4 regions of the Pseudomonas sp. P110(2024) genome follow, and region 4 is predicted to be linked to each of the others. Evidence: riboswitches for the same ligand, from Rfam matches in the RefSeq annotation. Region 4 holds a riboswitch; each other region holds the start of a gene.
What was found. Region 4 has a riboswitch for cobalamin ahead of AC25ND_RS22770 (CbtB domain-containing protein). Riboswitches for the same ligand answer to the same signal wherever they lie in the genome.

Region 1 (5,255 bases), on a different contig from region 4:
TAGCTGAAAAGCTCGCCGCCGTGCGCATTTACAGAAAGCGTCTAATCTAAATTCTCAACTCTTTTTACCTTCGGCCGTGGCCGTCGGATTTTCGACAGGACGTTCGCATCATGGCGATGTTGGCGCGCTTCGCATTCTTTTCCCTGGTGGCCCTGCTTGCGGCCTGCTCCAGCCGTGCACCTGCGCCGGCGCCCACGCCCAAACAGCCGATGGTGTTCAATCAGGCGCCTTCGTCGCCTGCGGCCGACGATGTATTGTTTCGCGCCATCGGCCTGGTGGGCACACCGTATCGCTGGGGTGGCAATACACCGGATGCCGGGTTCGATTGCAGCGGCCTGATCGGCTATGTCTACCGTGATGCGGCGGGTATCAGTCTGCCACGCTCGACTCGCGAGATGATCGTCATGCGCGCGCCAAATGTGGATATCAATTCGCTGCAGTCGGGTGATCTGGTGTTCTTTGCCACCAGCGGCGGGTCGCAGGTCAGCCATGCCGGCATCTACGTCGGTGAAGGGCGCTTCGTGCATGCACCGTCGACGGGCGGCACCGTGCGCCTGGACTACCTGTCCAACAGCTACTGGGCCAAGGCCTACCTCCAGGCCAAACGGGTGCTGCCGCCGGGGCATCTGGCGCAGAATCCCTGATACCTACCGGCGCGGGCAGGGTATGAACTTGGTCCAGTATTGCCTGGCTGGCATCAAGCCTGTTTGAGCAGAAGCGCCACTCCGGGATAGTACTGCCCCAGTTCGTTGTGCAGCTTGCGGTAGGCATACGGGAAGTACCAGGCAAGCGCACAGGCCGTGTGCTTCTGCAGATCGTCCACCAGGTCCTGCAGTTCCTCGGGGCTGGCATGCTGGCCGGCCTTCCACGGTGTGACGAACAGTGCCCCGGCCTTGAGTTGGCTGCCATACGCGATCGGCTTGGCCAGGGCGGCGGTTTCCTGCAGGGCCGCTGTCAGGTCGAGGCGAGCGATGCGCGGCCAGCGCTGGCCAGCGTGCAGGTACAGCGACTCCTCGGCGCTGCTGATCGACAGGTCGCAGCGCCCGTCGCGCTCGCCCTCGTCGCGCTGTTTCTTGCTCATGTGCCGTTCCAGCGCCACCAACTCACCCTGCCAGGCGGCAGCGGCGAGCAGGCCGACGTTGCTGGCTGTGCCGTGCCAGTAGGGCGCCTCGTTGTCGCCCTGCAACTGGTTGAAGCGGTCGATGCAGTCGACCCAGCGCTCGAGGGCCGGGCGCAGGAACTCCAGGCGCGGGTTGTTGATCATCAGGCCTTGCATGCTGCGCTCTCCTTGTCATTGTGATCCGGGTCGGCCGGGTGATAGCTATGTGATATCACTGCTCTGAGTGTGGCACAAGCTGGTGAATCGGCCATTGATCCAGGCCAGATCGGCCCTCGCTCGATTGACGCTCCCGGTGCAACCCTCTAACCTTCGCGGCGTGCTTCAGGTGCCCCGCGAGCTACGGTTCGGCAGGGTGAAACTGGGAAGCCGGTGGGCGCCAGTAGGCGCGAGTCCGGCGCTGCCCCCGCAACGGTAGATGAGTCGACGGCTACGCAAGGCCACTGGATGTCCATGTCCGGGAAGGCGCGTAGCCAGGGCCTGCGCCCGCTCATGAGCCCGGAGACCGGCCTGTCACTGCCAAACGGCATCACGGAGGGTGATGCGCGGTGCGATGTGGCCCTTGCCATGCCTCCTGCGCGCTCCTCGTCTGCCTGCCTTTTACCTGTCGCCGCCGCTGCGACAGCCTGCGGAGACCCCTGATGAGCGAATCCATCGAACGCGACGAACGTCACCTGGCGCGCATGCAGCGCAAGAAGGCGATCATCGACGAGCGCATCGCCAATTCCCCCAATGAATGCGGCCTGCTGCTGGTGCTGACCGGCAACGGCAAGGGCAAGAGCAGCTCGGCCTTCGGCATGCTTGCCCGCGCCCTTGGCCATGGCATGCAGTGCGGCGTGGTGCAGTTCATCAAAGGCCGCAACAGCACCGGCGAGGAGCTGTTTTTCCGCCGATTTCCCGAGCAGGTGCGTTATCACGTGATGGGCGAGGGCTTTACCTGGGAAACCCAGGACCGCCAGCGCGACATCGCCGCTGCCGAGGCCGCCTGGGCGGTGTCGCGGCAGTTGCTGCAGGACCCCTCTATCCAGTTCGTCGTGCTCGATGAGCTGAACATCGCCCTCAAGCACGGCTACCTGGACCTCGACCAGGTGCTATCGGATATCCAGGCGCGTCCGCCGATGCAGCATGTGATCGTCACGGGGCGCGCTGCCAAGCCGGAGATGATCGAACTGGCCGACACCGTCACCGAGATGGGCATGCTCAAGCACGCCTTCCAGGCCGGTATCCGCGCGCAGAAGGGCGTCGAACTGTGAGTGAGTCGCGCCAGTGTCCCGCCGTGCTGATCGCGGCCCCGGCCTCGGGCCAGGGCAAGACCACGGTCACTGCCGCCCTGGCCCGCCTGCACCGCAACCTCGGGCGCACGGTGCGGGTGTTCAAGTGCGGGCCTGACTTTCTCGACCCGATGATCCTCGAGCGCGCCAGCGGTGCGCCGGTCTACCAGCTCGACCTGTGGATGATCGGCGCCGAGGAGAGTCGCCGCCTGTTGTGGGAAGCGGCGGGCGAGGCCGACCTGATCCTGATCGAGGGCGTGATGGGCCTGTTCGACGGCACGCCGTCGAGCGCCGACCTGGCGCGCCACTTCGGCGTGCCGGTGTTGGCGGTGATCGACGGCACGGCCATGGCCCAGACCTTTGGTGCCTTGGCTCTAGGCCTGGCGCGCTACCAGCCCGACCTGCCGTTCGCCGGGGTGCTGGCCAACCGGGTCGGCAGCCTGCGTCATGCGCAACTGCTCGAAGGCAGCCTGACCGAAGGCCTGCGCTGGTACGGCGGGTTGTCCCGCGAGCGCGGCATCGAACTGCCCAGCCGTCACCTTGGCCTGGTCCAGGCCAGCGAGTTGAACGACCTGGATGCACGCCTGGATGCCGCCGCCGAAGCCCTGGGCGCCAGTTGCGATGCCGCGCTGCCGCCACCGGTCCGTTTTGCCGAGCCTGAGCCTGTGAATGTGACTGCGTCGCTGGCCGGAGCGCGCATCGGTGTGGCCCGCGATGAGGCCTTCGCCTTCACCTATGGCGCCAATCTTGACTTGCTGCGTGGCCTCGGTGCGCACCTGGAATTCTTCTCGCCGGTGCATGACCGCGAGCTACCCGTGGTGGACAGTCTCTACCTGCCCGGCGGCTACCCCGAACTGCATCACCAGGCGCTGGCCGCCAACGCGCCGATGCTGGAAGCGATCCGCGCCCATCATGCCGCCGGCAAGCCGTTGCTGGCCGAGTGCGGCGGCATGCTCTACCTGCTCGACGCGCTGACCGACGTGGCGGGCGAGCGCGCCACGCTGCTGGGCCTGCTGCCGGGCGAGGCGACCATGCAGAAGCGCCTGGCGGCCCTGGCCCTGCAGGCGGTCGAACTACCCGAAGGCACCCTGCGAGGCCACACCTACCACCACTCGCTGACCAGCACGGAGCTTGCGCCGATCGCCCGCGGCCAGAGCCCCAACGGCGGTCGGGGCAACGAGGCGGTCTATCGTCTGGGGCGTCTGACCGCCTCCTACGTGCACTTCTACTTCCCCTCCAACCCCGACGCGGCGGCGGCGCTGCTGCGACCATGAGCCGACACGCCTACAGCGAAGCCGAACGCCAGGCCATCTACCGGGCCATTGGCGAACGCCGCGACATGCGCCATTTTGCCGGGGGCGAGGTGGCCCCCGAGTTGCTCGGACGCCTGCTCGCCGCCGCCCACCAGGCGCCCAGCGTGGGCCTGATGCAGCCGTGGCGGTTCATCCGTATCAGCCAGCGTGCCTTGCGCGAGCGGATCCAGGCGCTGGTGGAGCAGGAGCGGGTGCGCACCGCCGAGGCCCTGGGCGAGCGCTCCGATGAATTCATGAAGCTCAAGGTCGAAGGCATCAACGACTGCGCCGAAGTGCTGGTGGCCGCGTTGATGGACAAGCGCGAGGCGCATGTCTTCGGCCGCCGCACCCTGCCCGAGATGGACTTGGCCTCGCTGGCCTGCGCCATCCAGAACCTGTGGCTGGCGGCACGCGCCGAAGGGTTGGGCATGGGCTGGGTATCGCTGTTCGACCCCGAGGCCCTGGCCGAACTGCTGGGCATGCCCGCGGGCGCCAAGCCCATGGCGGTGCTGTGCCTGGGGCCGGTGACCGAGTTCTATCCGGCGCCGATGCTGGTGCTGGAAGACTGGGCCGAACAGCGGCCCTTGAGCGAGATGCTGTACGAGAACCATTGGGGAGAGCGTCCATGAGCGTGGCCTTGCTGACCGTGGCGGGCGTGGCCCTGGATGCGCTGCTGGGCGAGCCGCGCCGGCGTCATCCGCTGGTGGGCTTCGGCAACTTCGCATCGCGCCTGGAGCAACGTTTCAACGCCGGTGGGTGCGGCTGGCGCAGCCATGGCGTCACCGCGTGGTTCCTGGCGGTGGTGCCGCTGACCCTGCTGGCGCTGATCCTGTCCTGGCTGCCGTACATCGGCTGGCTGGTGGATGTGCTTGCGCTGTACTGCGCCCTGGGCCTGCGCAGCCTGGGCGAGCATGTGCTGCCGGTGGCCCAGGCCTTGCGCCAGGGGGACCTGGCCGAGGCGCGGCGGCGTGTCGGTTACCTGGTCAGCCGCGAAACCCGCGAGCTGGACGAGCCCGCCGTGGCCCGGGCGGCCACCGAGTCGGTGTTGGAAAACGGCAGCGACGCGGTGTTTGCCGCGCTGTTCTGGTTTGTCGTGGCCGGTGCGCCGGGGGTGGTGCTGTACCGCCTGAGCAATACCCTGGATGCCATGTGGGGCTATCGCAACGAGCGCTTCGAACGCTTTGGCTGGTGCGCGGCGCGCATCGACGATGGGCTGAACTATATTCCCGCCAGGCTGGTGGCGCTGACCTATGCGCTGCTGGGCAAGACCCGCCTGGCCCTGGCCTGCTGGCGCAACCAGGCGCCGCTGTGGGATAGCCCCAACGCCGGCCCGGTGATGGCCGCGGGTGCCGGCGCGCTGGGCGTGGAGCTGGGCGGCCCGGCGGTGTATCACGGCGAGCTGCATGAACGACCGCGCCTGGGTGAAGGGCCGATGGCCGACGCCCAGGCCATCGAGCGCGGCTGGAGCCTGGTGCAGCGCGGCGTGTGGTTGTGGGTGCTGTTGATCTGCGTGGGAGCCTATCTGAATGCTTGAACACGGTGGCCGCCTGCTGCGGGCGGTGAAACAGTACGCCA
Region 2 (5,255 bases), on a different contig from region 4:
TCGCGGACCTCGGCGCCAAAGGCTTCGGCCGCAGAGCCAACGCCCAGGCCAGGGCCGACGAACAACACGCGCTGGTAGTCCATGCTCACGCCCCTCAGAAGGTGTAGGTGTACCGCAGTTCGCTGGTGAACGGCCGTCCGAGATTGTCGACGTTGCTCGCCCGGCTGGTGACATAGTCGCGGTCGAACAGGTTCTCCACCAGCAGGCTCAACCGGTGCTGGCGGGCACCGTCCAGGTAGCGGTAGGCATCGACGTCGACCACCGAGTAATGGCCGTACTCGACGCCCTTGGAGCTGACCACATCGCGAATGTAGCGAATGGCCCCTCCGGCACCCCACATGCGGTCCGCCGATTCGTAGCCGAGCCGCGAGCGGGCGAAAAAACTCGGCACGTCGTTGATCGTCGCCCCGGTGCGCGACTCGGTGAGGTTACGGGTCATGTCGGCCTGCAGGCTCCATTGGTCGTCGAGCTGGATACGTGCATCGGCCTCGAAACCCCGCATCTGCACCTGGCCCTGGCCGTTCACCCACTGGCTGCCGTCCAGGGTGATCAGGTCGGTGATCTTGCGCCGGAACACGGTGACACTGGCGCTGAATTCGCGCGCCAGAAGCAGGCCGTGGTAGTCCAGGCCAAGCTCGGCGTTGCGGCTCTTCTCGGGCTTGAGGTCGCGGTTGCCGATCTCGTCGCCGGGCTCGTTGACGAACAGCTGCTCGGCGTTGGGCAGCTTGTAGGCGCTGCCGTACTGGCCACGCAGTTGCCAGTTGTCGTTCAGGTCGTACAGCGAGGTAAGCATGCCGACGGTGGCGCTGTCGCCGCCGCTCATGGCCTCGTGGCGCACGCCAAGGCTCGGGTGCCAGTCCGGCAAGGCCTCGATCCTGGGCCGCAGCTGGGCATACAGCGCATTGGCCTGGGCCTTGTTGTCGTCGATCACCAGCACATCGTCCTGGCCCTTGAACCACTGGTTGTCGGAACCGAACACCAGCACATGGCCGCCGTCGAGTTCGGCCTTGCCCTCGGCCTGCACGCCCCAGTCGGTGAAACCCCAGTAGTCGTCGTGGTTGACCACGTTACGGCTGCCATCGTCACGGTTGTTGATGCGGGTGTAGCGGGTGTCCCAATCGTTGACGTGGCCCTTGATGAAGTAGCTCAGGCGCTCGTTGAGGCGCTGCTCGAAGGTCGCCGTGGCGATCTGCTGCACGCGGTCGTTGGTGGTCTTGTAGTTGTTCACTGGCCGGGCGAAATCAAGGTTGGCGTCGGTGTACTGGTAGAACAGTTCCAGCCGCGCATCGTCGCCGAAGGCCTGGACCGCCTTGCCGCCGAAGGTGGTCACCTCGTAACCGCGTTTCTTGTCGCTGACGTTGCCGCTGTAGTCGCGGTTGCGAAACGGCTGGTAGCCATCAGAGACGTTGTGGCTGACATAGGCCAGCAGGCCCAGGTCGCCGAAGCCGTTACTGAAGATCCGCTCGACGCGGGCGTCCTTGCTGCTGCCGGCGAAGCTGTCCAGGCCCAGGTTGACCTCACCCGAAGCCTCGCGGCTCTGCGGGCTGCGGGTGACGATATTGATCACCCCGGCCACCGCCTGGGTACCGAATAACAGGCTCTGGCCGCCCTTGAGCACCTCGATGCGCTCCACCGCGTTGGCCGGCAGGGTGTCCAGGTACAGGCCGCCGTACAGGCGGTTGTTCAAGCGCACGCCGTCGAGCAGGATCAGGGTGTCGTCGTTACGCCCGCCGAGCAGCGAATAGGTGCCGTAGTCGAACGGGCCGTTCTTCGGCGCGACGTAGAAGCCGGGGATGAACATCTGCATCACCCGGGTGATGTCGGCGCCGGGGCCGGCGCGCTCGATCTGCTCACGGCTGACGATCTCGACCTTGCTGCCGTACTGGGCCATGGCGGCGACGTTGGTCGACTCCACCGAAGGCGCGACGACGATCTGCTGGTCGAGGACCAGGGGCGTGTTTTCGGCCAGTGCCAGGGGACTGGCCAGGCATCCCAGAAGCAGGGTCCGGGCCTTGGGGGATAAACGTCGGGAGTGAATCACAGCAATCATGCTCTTCTCGAAAGTGACTTTCGCAGAAGCACGCAGGAGCACGGATCGCGCACACGCCAATACCGGCCCATGCCCGCCCACCGCAGGAGTTTGCCTACCACATTCCAGGCCGGTCTCCGGGCTCGCAAGACTAGACGCCTTCACCTTCCCATGGCGCATTGGCCACAGTGGTCTGTCGAAGGCATCACTTGCATACCGTTGCGGGGGCAGCACCGGACTCGTACCGGTTTCCCGTTTAACCCCATGCGCGGCGGCATGGGACACCTGAAATCGGTCGGCATCTGAACACCTGGGGCCCAGAGGCGTCAAGCCAGGCAGGCGTATCGTTTCGAATGCTTTTTATCGCCGGAACACTCTAGGCAGATGTGTCAAAAGTTGTAGAATCCGCACGCCTAACCCATTCCCTTCGAGCTTTGCCGATGAAGCTGGCCCGCCACACACGATCGCAAGTCGCCTGGGTGCTGTATTTCAGCATCTTGTTCGGCTCGTTGCTGTGCGCCATGGGCCATGGACAGATGGCAGGCTTGCGCCTGGCCGGCCTGGATGACGCCGCCTGGTGCGCGGCCGACAGCAGCGGCGTGTTCAAGGGCGACCAGGACATCACCGACCCGGTGCTGCCTGCCGGCGGCGACTGCGTGATCGCCAGCCTGTTCAGCGCCACCCTGCTGGCGGTGTTCTTCGGCCTGCTGGCCTTGCTCGCCGGGGAGTCGAGCAAACCCTTACCCAGACAACCCGCGCCGCCCCTGCCCAAGCAGCGCTGGCCCCTGGTCAATCCGCGCGCCTCCCCCGCTTCGCTTCTCGCGTTCTGACATCGCCACGCCCAAGTACTACTGCCTGATCGGCAGCGGGCGTGCGCCCACCGATTTCAGCCAGGAAGCCTTGCATGTTCCGCATGACCACTTTGGCGCTGCTCGTAGGCAGCGCAACCTGCGCCTGGGCGCAGGATGACACCCTGACCCTGCCCGCCAGCAACGTCACGGCCACCGCCGACCAACCCAAAGAAGCCACCACGCTCGATCTTGACCGCCCCATCGAAAGCGGCTCGCGGCTGAACCTCAGCGCCCGCGAAAATCCCGCCTCGGTCAGCGTTGCCGACCGCAAGACCATGGAACGCATCGGCGCGCGCAACTTCCAGGACGCCGCCAACGCCCTGCCCGGGGTCAACGCCTCGGCACCGCCCGGCTGGGGCGGCTACGTGTCTTACCGTGGTTTCAACGGCGCCCAGATCAGCCAGTTGTTCAACGGCATCAACCTGCAGTACGGCGCCACGGCGCGCCCGGTTGGCGCGTGGATCTACGACCGCGTCGAACTGCTCGGCGGCCCCTCGTCGTTCCTCAACGGCAGTGGCGCGGTCGGCGGCAGCCTGAACATGATCACCAAACTGGCCAACCGCGATGAGGACAGCTTCGAAGGCCGCGTCAGCTACGGCCGCTACGACACCCTGGAAACCTCGGTCGGCTTCAACAAGGCGCTCAACAGCGGCGACGGCCCGCGCCACTACGCGCGGCTCGACTACAGCCGCACCAGTACCAATGGCTACATCGACCGCCAGGAGAACGGTGCCGGCAACCTGGCCTTCTCGCTGCTCAGCGACATCAACGAGCAGCTCTCGCACACCCTGGCCATCGAGTACCTGGAAGAGAAGGAAGACAGCCCGTACTGGGGCACGCCGGTGTTGCAGCCGGCGGTCGGCACCCTGCACATCGACAAACACAATCGCTTCAACAACTACAACGTCGAGGACGGCCGCTACGAGCAGCGCACCCGCTGGCTGCGCTCGATCACCGACTACCGCATCGACGACAGCAACCAGCTGCGCAACACCTTCTACCACTACAACGGCCAGCGCGATTATCGCAACCTCGAGGTGTACCGCTACAACGCCAGCAACACCAACATCGCCCGCTCCGGCGGTTACCGCCAGCGCCACGACCAGGAGGTCAACGGCAATCGCACCGAATTGACCCATCAAGGCCAGCTGTTCGGTCTGGCCAGCGACTGGGCGTTCGGCGTGGACTACAGCCGCAACCAGCAGACCGCCTATCCGCTGTCCAAAGGTGCCTTCGACATCATCGACCCGAATGGCTTCCAGCCCGACCACTTCCTCGACATCCCCGGCATGGACGCGCCGCGCGCCAAAGGCCGCAGCACTACCACCGACACCACGGCGGGCTTTGTCGAGAACCGCACCCGCCTGACCGACCAACTGTCGCTGATATCGGCACTGCGCTACGACCATATCGACTTCGACGTGGTCGACCACGTGAGCCGGGCCAAGCTGGACCGGCGTTGGGACGCCTTCACCGGGCGCCTGGGCCTGGTCTACGACCTGACGTCCAATGTCAGCCTGTACACCCAGTACAGCACCTCGGCCGAGCCGCCGGGCGGCTCGCTCACTGGCGCCTCGCTCAGCCAGGTCGGCGACTTCGACTTGAGCACCGGGCGCCAGGTGGAAGTGGGCAGCAAGTTCGACTTCCTCGACGGGCGCGGTTCGGCCACCGCGGCGGCCTACCGCATCGTGCGCAAGAACATCTCGGTGCCCTCCTCGACCGTGCCCAACACCACCGAGCAGGCGGGCCAGCAGACCTCCACCGGCCTCGAGCTGGCGGCCTCGTTCAAGGTCACGCCCAAGCTGCTGGCGGCGGGCAACTTCAGCTGGGTCAACGCCGAGTACGACGAGTTCAACGAGACCATCGGCGGCGTGGTGTACTCGCGCAAGGGCAAGCACCCGGTGAACATCCCCGACCGGGTCGCCAACCTGTGGCTGACCTACGACCTGGCGCCGGGCTGGCAGGTCGGCGCCGACGCCCGCTATGTGTCGTCGGTGTACGCCAACACCGCCAACACCGCCTGGGTGCCGTCGTACACCGTCTATGGGCTGTCCATGACCCACGACCTGGACAAGCACGTGCAGCTCAGCGCGCGGCTGCGCAATCTCACCGACGAGGTCTATGCGCGTTTCATCCACCAGACCAACACCCAGTACTACCTGGGTGAGCCGCGCAGCCTGGAAGTGGCTGTGCAGTGGCGCTACTGATGGGCCTGAAGCGCCAGCTGTACCTGTGGCACCGCTGGCTGGGCAGCGTCGCCTGCCTGTTCATGGCGCTGTGGTTCGTCTCCGGGGTGGTCATGCTGTATGTCGGCTACCCCAAGCTGACCCCGGCCGAGCGCCTGGCCCACCTGCCGGCACTGCCGGCGGGATGCT
Region 3 (5,255 bases), on a different contig from region 4:
CCGAGCAGCAGGCGCAGGGCGTGGGGGATGACCAGGCCGACGAAGCCGATGGCACCGACGATCGAGACCATCACCGCAGTCACCAGTGCCGTGCAACTGATCAGCAACAATTGCGTGCGCCGCACCGGCACGCCCAGCGAGGCCGCCGAATCGGCACCGAAGGTGAAGGCGTCCAGCGCCCGGCGGTGCCACAGGCACACCGCCAGCCCGAGCACGGCCACCGGCAGCGCCAGCCAGACCGACGGCCAGCGCACGCCGCTGAGGTTGCCCAGCAGCCAGAACAGGATGCCCCGGGCCTGTTCGGCGGTGGCCGACTTGGTGATCAGAAACGCCGTCAGCGCGTTGAACAGTTGCGAGCCGGCGATGCCGGCGAGGATCACCTGCGCATTGTCGTGTCGGCTGCCGCTGGCCCGCGACAGCACCAGTACCAGGGCGAACGCGGCCAGCGCACCGATGAAGGCACCGGCCGACAGCGACAGCACCGCGCCGCCCAGGCCGAACAGCCCCACCGCCACGGCACCGGTCGAGGCGCCTGCCGACAGGCCCAGCAGGTACGGCTCGGCCAGCGGGTTGCGCAGCAGCGCCTGGAGGATCACCCCGCAGGTCGCCAGCCCCGCGCCACAGGCGGCGGCCACCAGGGTGCGCGGCAGGCGGTAGTTCCAGACGATGCCGGCGTCGATGGGGTCGAGCGCATGGCCGGCCTGCCACAGCTGGTTGGCCAGTACCTGCCAGACCACCTCGGCGCTGATCCGCGTCTCGCCGATGGCGATCCCGGCGAGCATGGCCAGGCACAGAGCGAACAGCGCGAAGGCACTGATGGGCAGCAAACGGTTCATGGTTGTGGCGCTTTACCACTGGCAAAGGCGCTGGACAGCACCTCCAGGCCACGGAACAGGCGGATGCCGGCCTGCATGGCGTCGGCGTCGAGGACGATGATCCGGCCTTGCTTGACCGCGTCCATGTTGCGGGTCACCGGGTCGCTGCGCAGGAACTCGAGCTTTTTCTGGTAGTCGTCGGCGGGGTAGCGGCGGCGGTCCATGCGCGCCACGATCAGCCAGGTGGGGTTGGCCCTGGCCAGGGTCTCCCAGCCCACCGCCGGCCATTCTTCGCTGGACTCCACCACATTGCGTACGCCGAGGGTCTGCAGCATGAAGTCGGCCACGCCCTGGCGACCAGCGACGTAAGGGTCGACCTTGAGGTCGGCGCTGGAGAACCAGAACAGCGCGCTGGTGTGGCTCAGGTCCTGGCCGGCCAGGCGTTGCCGGGCCTGGTCCAGCTGGCCCTTGAGCTCGGCATTGAGGCGTTCGCCGCGATCCTGCACGTCGAAGATCTCGGCCAACTGACTGACGCTCTTGTAGAGGGTGTCGATCCTGAACGGCTGCAGGCGGGTGCCGTCGGCGCCCACCAGGTTGTCCTTGCCTTCGCAGTCCGAGGGCAGCAGATAGGTGGGAATGCCCAGCTCCGCGAACTGTTCGCGGGTGCCGACTGCGCCCTGGGCGCCGACCATCCATTCGAACTGCGCGGTCACCAGCTGCGGGCGCTTGCCGACCACCGCCTCGAAACCCGGCTCGTTGTCGGCCAGGCGCTCGACCTTGTCGTTCTGCGCCTTGAACTCGGGCAGCACGTTGTTGAACCACAGCGAGGTGCCCGCCAGCCGCTCGCCCAGGCCCAGGGCATAGAGCAGCTCGGTGCCGGCCTGGCCGATGGTCACCGCGCGCTGTGGGGCCTGGGCGAAGGTCTGCGGCAGGCCGCAGTTGTCGATGGTCAGCGGGTAGCGGGTGGCGTCGGCGTGGGCCAGGCCCGCCAGTGACAGGCCGGCGAGCAGGGTGGCGAGGCGGTGCGGCATGGTGGGGCGATCTCCTGTCGGGTGGTGCACGGAATGGCCCACGGACAGACATCGCCAGGCGTCGCGCGGCAAGCACGCGGCCAGGGGCGGATGACCATCCCGGACACCCCGCCGGTTGGTGAACGCGTGCCGGCAGGTCTCCTGACTGGTGCGTCCTGGCCGGCGCCGGCCTTCCCGGGTCGGCAGACCCAGTGGCATCGATGGCGCAGGCTCGGCACCTACAGTTGCGGGGGCAGTTCCCTTTGGCCCGCCCTCGGCGCGCCCGGGATTCCCTTTTGATTCCGTGTGGAAACCGGCGGGCGGCATGGTAGACCATCGGGCCATCGGGTGAAAACGCTTTTACAGGTACTTGAGCCAGGCGATGTCGCGCCGCCGCGCCTTGAGCCGGGCGAAGCCGCGCACCGGCAGGTACAGGGTGATCGCCAGCAGCACCGCGACCAGCCACACCGCGCCGATGCCGTCGAAGCCGAAATGGCTGCCCTGGTTCAGGCCGAACAGCCCCACGCAGGCCACATACAGCAGCTTGAGCACATATAGGTGCAGCAGGTAGAAGAACATCGGCGCGGCGCCGAACACTGCCAGCGGGCCGATCCAGCGGGCGTCTCCCGCACGCTCGAAAGTGCGCAGCAGCAACAGGCCAGCGCCCAGGGTCAAGCCCAGGAACAGCAGCGACGGCGGGTATTTGGTGATGTTGAAGAAGCTCATCAACGTCTGCCCGACGCTGGCGTAGAGCGTCCACGGCGCCTCGCCATAGCTGTTGCTAATACGCAATACGAAAAAGCCGAGCAGCAGCATCATGCCGCCCAGCAGCAAGCGCTGCTGGCGCTCGCCGGCATCGCTGCCGCGGCCGAACCAGGGGCCGAGTCCGTAGCCCAGGGCGATCACGCCGATCCATGGCAGCACCGGGTAGGAGGTACGCAGGCGCAAGCCGTCGGGCAGCTCCAGCCAGCTGCGCTCGTGCAGGATCGCCCAGGGTACATGCAGCGCCGAGTGCGGCGCGAAGTGCAGGCCATCGAGCAGGTTGTGGCCGGCGACGATCAGCGCGCCGAGGGCCAGCAGCAGCGGGCGTGGCAGCCACACCAGCAGCGACAGGGCGATCATGCTCAGGCCGATGGCCCAGATCACCTGCAGGTAGATCACGCTCGGTGGCAACTGGAAGGTCCAGGCGAAGTTGACCAGGCTGAGCTCCAGCAGCACCAGGAACAGGCCGCGCTTGAACAGGAACGTCGCTGCATCGCCCCGGCCTTGGTGCTTTTCGCCGTAAAGCCAGGCCGACAGCCCGGTGAGCAGCACGAACACCGGCGCGCACAGGTGCGCCAGGGTGCGGCTGATGAAGAGGCTGGGGTCGGTCGCGTCGATGGTCATCGGGTCGCTGACCTGACGGTGCAGGAAGAAGGTTTCGCGCACGTGGTCCAGCAGCATGAACAGGATCACCAGGCCGCGTAGCGCGTCGATGCTGTGCAGGCGTTGGCTGGGGAGGGCGGTCGGGAGGCTGGTCATCGAGGAGGGTCGCTGGCAGAGGTATCATTCAAATGAAATGTTATTTTATTTCATTTGTTTGTGCCTGGATACAGCCATGCGCTGGCACTCCACTTGAATCAGCCCTGAATCAGTGGTCCCAGCCGCTCGGCCAGGGCCTGGACCGTCGCGCTCACCTTGGGCAGATGCCCACGGTTGCGACGCCAGGCCAGGTTGATCGGCAACCCCTCCATCGCGTACTCCGGCAGCACTTGCTGCAACGTCCCGGCGTCGAGCTGGCGCTGCACCAGCCAGGTCGGCAGTTGGGCAATGCCGTGCCCGGCGCTGATGGCCAGGGCCTGCCCCTCGGCATCGCCGATGGCCAGGCGGCCCGGCATCGGCCGCAGCTGCGCCAGGCCCGGACGGGCACCGGCGAAGTGCAGGGCCGGCGTGCTGCCGTCGGCGCAGGCGTAAAGCACGCAGCCTTGGGCCTGCAACTGCTGTAGGTCGCGGGGCGTGCCGTGCCGGGCGAGGTAGGCGGGGGCGGCGCAGAACACCAGGCGCTGGCTGCCCAGGTAGCGGTGCTCGATGCCCGGCTGCCAAGTCTGTGGTCCACCGATGCGCACGACGATGTCGATGCCGTCCTCGGCCAGGTCGACGAAGCGGTCGGAGAGGGTGATGTGCGGTTGCAATCGCGGATGCAGCGCGGCGAAGTCGAGCACGGCGGGCAGCCCGTGCAGGCGGCCGAAGGTGGCCGGCAGGTCGATGCGCAGCTTGCCGCAGGGGGTCTTGTGCTCGTCGTTGAGGGCCAGTTCGGCCTCTTCGATCTCCGCCAGCACGCGGGTGCAGGTGCGGTAGTAGTCGGCGCCGCTGTCGGTCAGGGCCAGGCGTCGGGTGGTGCGCTCGAACAGGCGCACCTGCAAGCGTTTCTCCAGGCGGGCCACGCCCTTGCTTACGGCGGAGCTGGTGAGGTTCATGCGCTCGGCGGCGGCGATGAAGCTGCCGGCGTTGGCCACGCTGACGAAGAAGTCGATGTCTTTCAGGCGTTCCGAGGCGGACATGGCATGGGTTCGCGATTACTGAATATGGTTCACTTGATAAGGGAATATCTACCAGTAATCTGAACAAGATTCCAGATTAAGCTGGCCTGCCATTCATCGAGGATCGCAGTAGATGTCCACCTCCAGCTTGACCCATGCCACCCTGGCGCGGCCGACGCCGCGTGCTGGGCTGTCGATCGGCCTGTTCGCCGTCGGCGGCTTCGCGGTGCTGACCACCGAGTTCCTGATTCTTGGCCTACTGCCCGCGCTGGCACGCGACCTTGGATTGTCGGTCGCAGGCGCGGGCCAGTTGGTCACCCTGTTCGCGGTGACCGTGATGCTGTTCGGGCCGCCGCTCACCGCCTGGCTGTCGGCCCTGCCACGCAAGGGGCTGTTCATCGCCATCCTGCTGCTGTTCGCCGCCTCCAATGCGCTGTCGGCGCTGGCGCCGAACGTCTGGGTACTGGCCCTGGCGCGGTTCCTCGCCGCGTTGGCACTGCCGGTGTACTGGGGCACCGCCAGCGAAAGCGCCGGGCAACTGGCCGGCCAGGGGCGCGAGGGCTGGGCAGTGGCGCGGGTCTACCTGGGGATCACCGCGGCGTTCGTCTTTGGCATCCCGCTGGGAACCCTGGCTGCCGGGCTGCTTGGCTGGCGCGGCAGCTTCTGGTTGCTCGCCGGGCTGTGCCTGCTGGTGGCGCTGCTGATGTTGGCCTGGCTGCCACCCCTGCCGGCGGTCCCGGCCCGCGCCGCGGGAGAGCGGCAGTCGGTGATTCTCAAGGACCGTCGTTTCATCGCCCATGTGCTGCTGTCGGCGCTGGTGTTCACCGCCATGTTCACTGCCTACACCTACCTGGCCGAGATCCTCGAGCAGCTCGCCGCCGTGCCGGCCAACGCGGTCGGTTGGTGGCTGA
Region 4 (5,255 bases):
GCGCTGGCAGAACACATCGATGAACGCCGTGTTGGCCGCCTGCAGGTGCGAACGGTAGAACAGCAACGGCGCCACCGGATGCTCCGGATTCCACTCGGCGTACCAGTCCTCCAGGCGCGCCGTGGCCTTGGCCGGGTGATAGACCGCCGTGCGCGGCAAGGGCTGCGGCTCATCCCATGGGTAATCACAACCCAGCCATTGGCTGGCCAGGCAGTTGAACAGGTTAACGGCGTTGGCCTTGCCGCCCTGGCGCAGGAAGTGCCAGAGGCGCTCGGCCTGTTCGCCGCGGACCGTGCCCAGGTCGGTAAGCTCAGGATCGGGGCGGTCGTCGCCGGGCACCAGGATCAGCTCGACCCCACGCTCCGCCAGTTCGACCAGTTGCTCGACACCATAGCGCCAGTAGCCGACGCCGCCATGCAGCGACACCAGGATCACCTTGGCATGGCGCAGCACCTGGTCGACATACACGTCGACCGAGGCATGGTTCTGCACCTGCATCGGGTTGGCCAGGCGCACGCTGGGAAAGTGCGCCGGCAGCTGCTCGGCGGTTTCGGCGAGCAGCGCCAGGTGTGAATCACCGCTGCAGAGGATCACCAGGTCGGCGGGGGTCTGGCCGAGGTCGGCGATGCTGTCGTCCGGCACGAAGCCGCCGGGTTGGGTCCGCAGCAGGTGCATGGATCAGGCGCCCAGGGCCTGGCGCAGGCGCGCTTCCAGCTGTGCGGCGTCCAGCGCCTGGCCGATCAGCACCAGGCGGGTGATCCGTGGTTCATCGCTACGCCAGGCGCGGTCGAAATGCTTGTCGAAGCGGGTGCCCACCCCCTGGATCAGCAGACGCATCGGCTTGCCGGGAATCGCGGCGAAGCCCTTGGCGCGCAGGATGCCGAACTCGGTGACCAGCTGGGTCAGGGCGTCGAGCAGCAGGCTCTCGTCGGACTCGGGCAGATCGATGGAGATCGAGTCGAAGGCGTCGTGGTCATGGTCGTCATGGTCATCGCCGTCGTGATGCGAGTCGTGATGGGTACGGCGACCATCGATATGCACCTCGGACTCGGCGCCCACGCCCAGCAGCACTTCCAGCGGCAGGCGGCCGCTGCTGGCCTCGATCACCTTGACCGCCGGCGGCAGTTCCTCGGCCACCTCGGCACGGACCTTGGCCAGGCCCTCGGCGTCGATCAGGTCGGCCTTGTTCAGCACCACCAGGTCGGCACTGGCCAGCTGGTCGGCGAACAGCTCGTGCAGCGGCGACTCGTGGTCGAGGTTGGGGTCGAGCTTGCGCTGGGCATCGACCTGCTCCGGGTAGGCGGCAAAGGTGCCGGCGGCCACGGCCGGGCTGTCGACCACGGTGATCACCGCGTCGACGGTGCAGGCGTTGCGGATTTCCGGCCATTGGAAGGCCTGTACCAGCGGTTTGGGCAAGGCCAGGCCGCTGGTCTCGATAAGGATGTGGTCGAGGTCGCCGCGACGGGCCACCAGCTCGCGCATCACCGGGAAGAACTCTTCCTGCACGGTGCAGCACAGACAACCGTTGGCCAGCTCATAGACGCGGCCGTTGGCCTCTTCCTCGGTGCAGCCGATGCTGCACTGCTTGAGGATCTCGCCGTCGATGCCCAGCTCGCCGAATTCGTTGACGATCACCGCGATGCGGCGGCCCTGGGCGTTGTCGAGCATATGGCGCAGCAAGGTGGTCTTGCCCGAGCCGAGGAAGCCGGTAACGATGGTGACGGGAAGCTTGGCCAGTGTTTTCATGTCGCGATGCCCTTGGCAGCAATGGCGCGGGCATGCAGGACGACAGCCACGGCCCTGCCGGCCTGGCGCGTTCGCCACCGGATCACCCCGCCCGGTTGAAAGTCGAAAACGTCACGAGGCAGGTCTCCTGGCTCGCACCGCTGCGGCTCGCTGGCCGGTGGGCCGGCGCCTTCCCGCGCGCCTGCGCAGTGGCTGTGCCGAACCCTTCAGTGCTTACAGTTGCGGGGGCAGCCGCGGCTTGTACCGCGTTCCCGTCTTAGCTCGGGCCAACGCCCGAGAACCTCGCAGCGGCAAGGCTACGCAGTGCCTGCCTGGCGGTCAACCGCCATGGCGATTGACGCGGGCCCGGCCCCGTGATTTGCTAGCGCATTGCGTTCAGGTGCCCCCGACGGGGGTGAAACGGGAAACCGGTGCGTCGCGCCTCCATTGCTAAGGAGCCGACAAGGCCGGTGCTGCCCCCGCAACGGTAAGCGAGAGAAGCGTCCGAACCACTGTGCCAACAGTAAGGCATGGGAAGGTGACGCCCCACGGAGTCCTGCTCCACCTCGCCAGCCCGGAGACCGGCCTGACACGTGCTCACAGTACACCCCGCGGTGGGCGGGCGTCGTCGTATCACCTGGGCCAATCGTGCCCGGGGTCGTCGCGCATGTCCGTTGCCACAACAAAAGCAGCAGAGGAACGCGTCATGCCCATCACCAGCGCCAAACACAGTATCGCCACCCCCGTCAGCCTCAGCCAGCGACTGATCGTCGCGGTCGGCGCCAGCCTGCTGGGCCTGTGCCTGGTGTACTTCGCCGGTTTCTCGCACATCGAGGCAGTGCACAACGCTGCCCACGATACCCGCCACAGCGCCGCCTTCCCTTGCCACTGAGTAAACCCGCATGATTACGCGCATCGCCCGTACCGCGGGCTTCAGCGGCCTGCTCGCGGCCCTGCTGCTGACCCTGCTGCAAAGCTTCTGGGTCACCCCACTGATTCTCCAGGCGGAAACCTACGAGTCCGCCGCCCCGGTCGACGAACACCATGAGCACGGCGACGCCACCGCGCCCCACGAGCATGAGCACAGCGCCGAAGCCTGGTCGCCGGAAGACGGCTGGCAGCGCGTGCTGTCCACCACCGGTGGCAACCTGGTGGTCGCCGTCGGTTTCGCCCTGATCCTGGTCGCTCTCTACGGCCTGCGTGAACCGAACCGCGTGGCCACCGGCGCGCTGTGGGGCCTGGCCGGCTTTGCCGTGTTCTGCCTGGCGCCGACCCTTGGCCTGCCACCGGAACTGCCCGGCACCGCCGCCGCCGACCTCGGTCAGCGCCAGACCTGGTGGATCGGCACCGCAGCGGCCACCGCCGCCGGCCTGGCGTTGTTGGTGTTCGCCCGGCACTGGCTGCTCAAGGCGCTGGGTGCCGCTCTGCTGGTGATCCCGCACCTGATCGGCGCGCCACAGCCGGCCGTGCATGAAAGCCTTGCGCCGCAAGCCCTCGAGACCCAGTTCAAGATCGCTTCCTGGCTGACCAACGCCGCGTTCTGGCTGGCCCTGGGCCTGCTCAGCGCCTGGCTGTACCGTCGCTCCAGCCAGGCCTGATGCGCGATCTGCCTGCTCAGCCGGCGTTGTACGCCGGCTTTGGCTGTCGCCGCGGCTGCCCGGTCGAGACCCTGGCGGTATTGCTGCGCCAGACCCTCACCCGCAACGCCCTGCCCCTCTCGGCCCTGCGCGGCATTGCCAGCATCGAGCCCAAGGCCCGCGAGCCCGGCCTGCTGGCACTGGCCGAGCGCCTAGGGCTGCCGTACATCTGTTTCGATGCCGCGCATCTACTGGTTTTCGAAGCGCAGCTCAGCCAGCGTTCGCCCACGGCGTACGCGCAGACAGGCTGCTGGGGCGTCGCCGAAAGCGCCGCACTGGCCCTGGCCGGCGATAACGGCCGCCTGCACGTGCCGAGGCAGGTCCTCGGCAGCGCTACCCTGGCCCTGGCCATCGGCGGATAATCCGCCACTCTTCTATACAAGGAACCCCCATGACGGTCTATTTCATCGGCGCCGGCCCCGGCGATCCCGAGCTGATCACGGTCAAGGGCCAGCGCCTGATCCGCCAGTGCCCAGTGATCGTCTATGCCGGCTCCCTGGTCCCCGCCGCCGTGCTGGAAGGTCACCAGGCGCACACGGTAATCAACAGCGCCGAACTGCACCTGGAGCAGATCGTCGAGGCGATGCGCCAGGCTCACGCCAACGGCGAGGACGTGGCGCGCGTGCACAGCGGCGACCCCAGCCTTTATGGCGCCATCGGCGAACAGATCCGCCACTTGCGCGAACTGGATATCGACTACCAGATCGTCCCCGGCGTCACCGCCACCGCCGCCAGTGCCGCGCTGCTCGGCTGCGAGCTGACCTTGCCCGATGTGGCGCAGACCGTGATCCTCACCCGCTTTGGCGACCGTTCGCCAATGCCGGCCGGTGAGCAACTGGCCGACCTGGCCCGCCACGGCAGTACCCTGGCCATCCATCTGGGGGTGCGCCACCTGGCCCGCATCGTCCAGGAGCTGCTGCCACACTATGGCGTCGACTGCCCGATAGCGGTGGTCCATCGCGCCACCTGGCCGGACCAGGACTGGGTCAAGGGCACGCTGGCCGATATCTGCGAGCGCGTTGCCGCCAAGGATTTTCGGCGTACCGCGCTGATCCTGGTCGGTCATGTGCTGGGAGACGCGCCATTCGCCGACTCGGCCCTGTACCGCGCTGGTCACGCCCACCTTTACCGTCCAGGCACGTGAAGCGATTGCCGACCGGGGCGCGGCGTAGCACACTGGGTTTTCCAACTGGAAGGAAACCAAGACCATGCTCGAATTGCGCCCCAACTGCGAATGCTGCGACGCCGACCTGCCGGCCGAAAGCCCAGATGCGCTGATCTGCTCGTTCGAGTGCACCTTCTGCCGAGCCTGCAACGACCGGCACTTCCACCACCGCTGCCCGAACTGCGGCGGCCAGCTGGTTGCCCGCCCCTCCCGCGCCGGCAAGGTGCTGGACAACAATCCCGCCTCGACACAGCGTGTGCACAAGCCGCACGCGCCCTGCGCCTGAACCTCGTTTGTAGGACTTTTCTACAGGTTTGTGCAGGTTTTTCAACACACCTATACTCGCCTATTACCAAGGCTCCTGAATATCCGTAAGGTGCGCGCTGCCCAGCAAGTCCGCTGCTCAGCGCCTTTGATCATAGGCTGGAAGCGGGCTGCACTTTGACAGGAGCTACCTGAATGACATCCGTGCTGTTGGTCGATGACCACCACATTGTTCGACTCGCCGTACGCATGCTGCTCGAACGCGAACGCTTCACCGTCGTGGGGGAAACCGGTAAAGGCAAGGAGGCTGCTCGCCTGGCCGAGCAGACCAAGGCGGACGTGGTCATCCTCGACATCGGCCTGCCGGACCTCGACGGCATGGAGGTGATCAAGCGGCTCAAGCTGATCGACCCACCGCCCCGGATCATGGCCCTCACCGGCCAGCCCGCCGACCTCTACGTGCG

Region 1: linked by a shared signal. The riboswitch ahead of cobO (cob(I)yrinic acid a,c-diamide adenosyltransferase) and the one ahead of AC25ND_RS22770 (CbtB domain-containing protein) in region 4 are both predicted to bind cobalamin.
Region 2: linked by a shared signal. The riboswitch ahead of AC25ND_RS08695 (TonB-dependent receptor plug domain-containing protein) and the one ahead of AC25ND_RS22770 (CbtB domain-containing protein) in region 4 are both predicted to bind cobalamin.
Region 3: linked by a shared signal. The riboswitch ahead of AC25ND_RS07675 (ABC transporter substrate-binding protein) and the one ahead of AC25ND_RS22770 (CbtB domain-containing protein) in region 4 are both predicted to bind cobalamin.

The regions. Positions count from the first base shown of each region.
Region 1 is NZ_JBLIYT010000015.1:115,206-120,460, reverse strand. Features, by position in the region: gene AC25ND_RS22380 (C40 family peptidase) at 111-644, shown strand; gene AC25ND_RS22375 (hypothetical protein) at 698-1,276, opposite strand; cobalamin riboswitch at 1,427-1,645, shown strand; gene cobO (cob(I)yrinic acid a,c-diamide adenosyltransferase) at 1,759-2,370, shown strand; gene AC25ND_RS22365 (cobyrinic acid a,c-diamide synthase CobB) at 2,367-3,662, shown strand; gene bluB (5,6-dimethylbenzimidazole synthase) at 3,659-4,309, shown strand; gene cbiB (adenosylcobinamide-phosphate synthase CbiB) at 4,306-5,214, shown strand; gene cobD (threonine-phosphate decarboxylase CobD) at 5,207-5,255, shown strand, end outside.
Region 2 is NZ_JBLIYT010000004.1:282,935-288,189, reverse strand. Features, by position in the region: gene AC25ND_RS08700 (hypothetical protein) at 1-83, opposite strand, end outside; gene AC25ND_RS08695 (TonB-dependent receptor plug domain-containing protein) at 95-2,050, opposite strand; cobalamin riboswitch at 2,141-2,333, opposite strand; gene AC25ND_RS08690 (DUF2946 family protein) at 2,470-2,859, shown strand; gene AC25ND_RS08685 (TonB-dependent receptor) at 2,934-5,087, shown strand; gene AC25ND_RS08680 (PepSY domain-containing protein) at 5,093-5,255, shown strand, end outside.
Region 3 is NZ_JBLIYT010000004.1:80,134-85,388, forward strand. Features, by position in the region: gene AC25ND_RS07670 (FecCD family ABC transporter permease) at 1-836, opposite strand, end outside; gene AC25ND_RS07675 (ABC transporter substrate-binding protein) at 833-1,846, opposite strand; cobalamin riboswitch at 1,961-2,158, opposite strand; gene AC25ND_RS07680 (acetyltransferase domain-containing protein) at 2,186-3,346, opposite strand; gene AC25ND_RS07685 (LysR family transcriptional regulator) at 3,445-4,365, opposite strand; gene AC25ND_RS07690 (MFS transporter) at 4,478-5,255, shown strand, end outside.
Region 4 is NZ_JBLIYT010000016.1:37,761-43,015, forward strand. Features, by position in the region: gene cobN (cobaltochelatase subunit CobN) at 1-675, opposite strand, end outside; gene cobW (cobalamin biosynthesis protein CobW) at 679-1,746, opposite strand; cobalamin riboswitch at 1,847-2,046, opposite strand; cobalamin riboswitch at 2,108-2,329, shown strand; gene AC25ND_RS22770 (CbtB domain-containing protein) at 2,432-2,617, shown strand; gene AC25ND_RS22775 (CbtA family protein) at 2,628-3,323, shown strand; gene AC25ND_RS22780 (cobalamin biosynthesis protein) at 3,323-3,724, shown strand; gene cobM (precorrin-4 C(11)-methyltransferase) at 3,754-4,506, shown strand; gene AC25ND_RS22790 (DUF1272 domain-containing protein) at 4,571-4,813, shown strand; gene AC25ND_RS22795 (response regulator transcription factor) at 4,987-5,255, shown strand, end outside.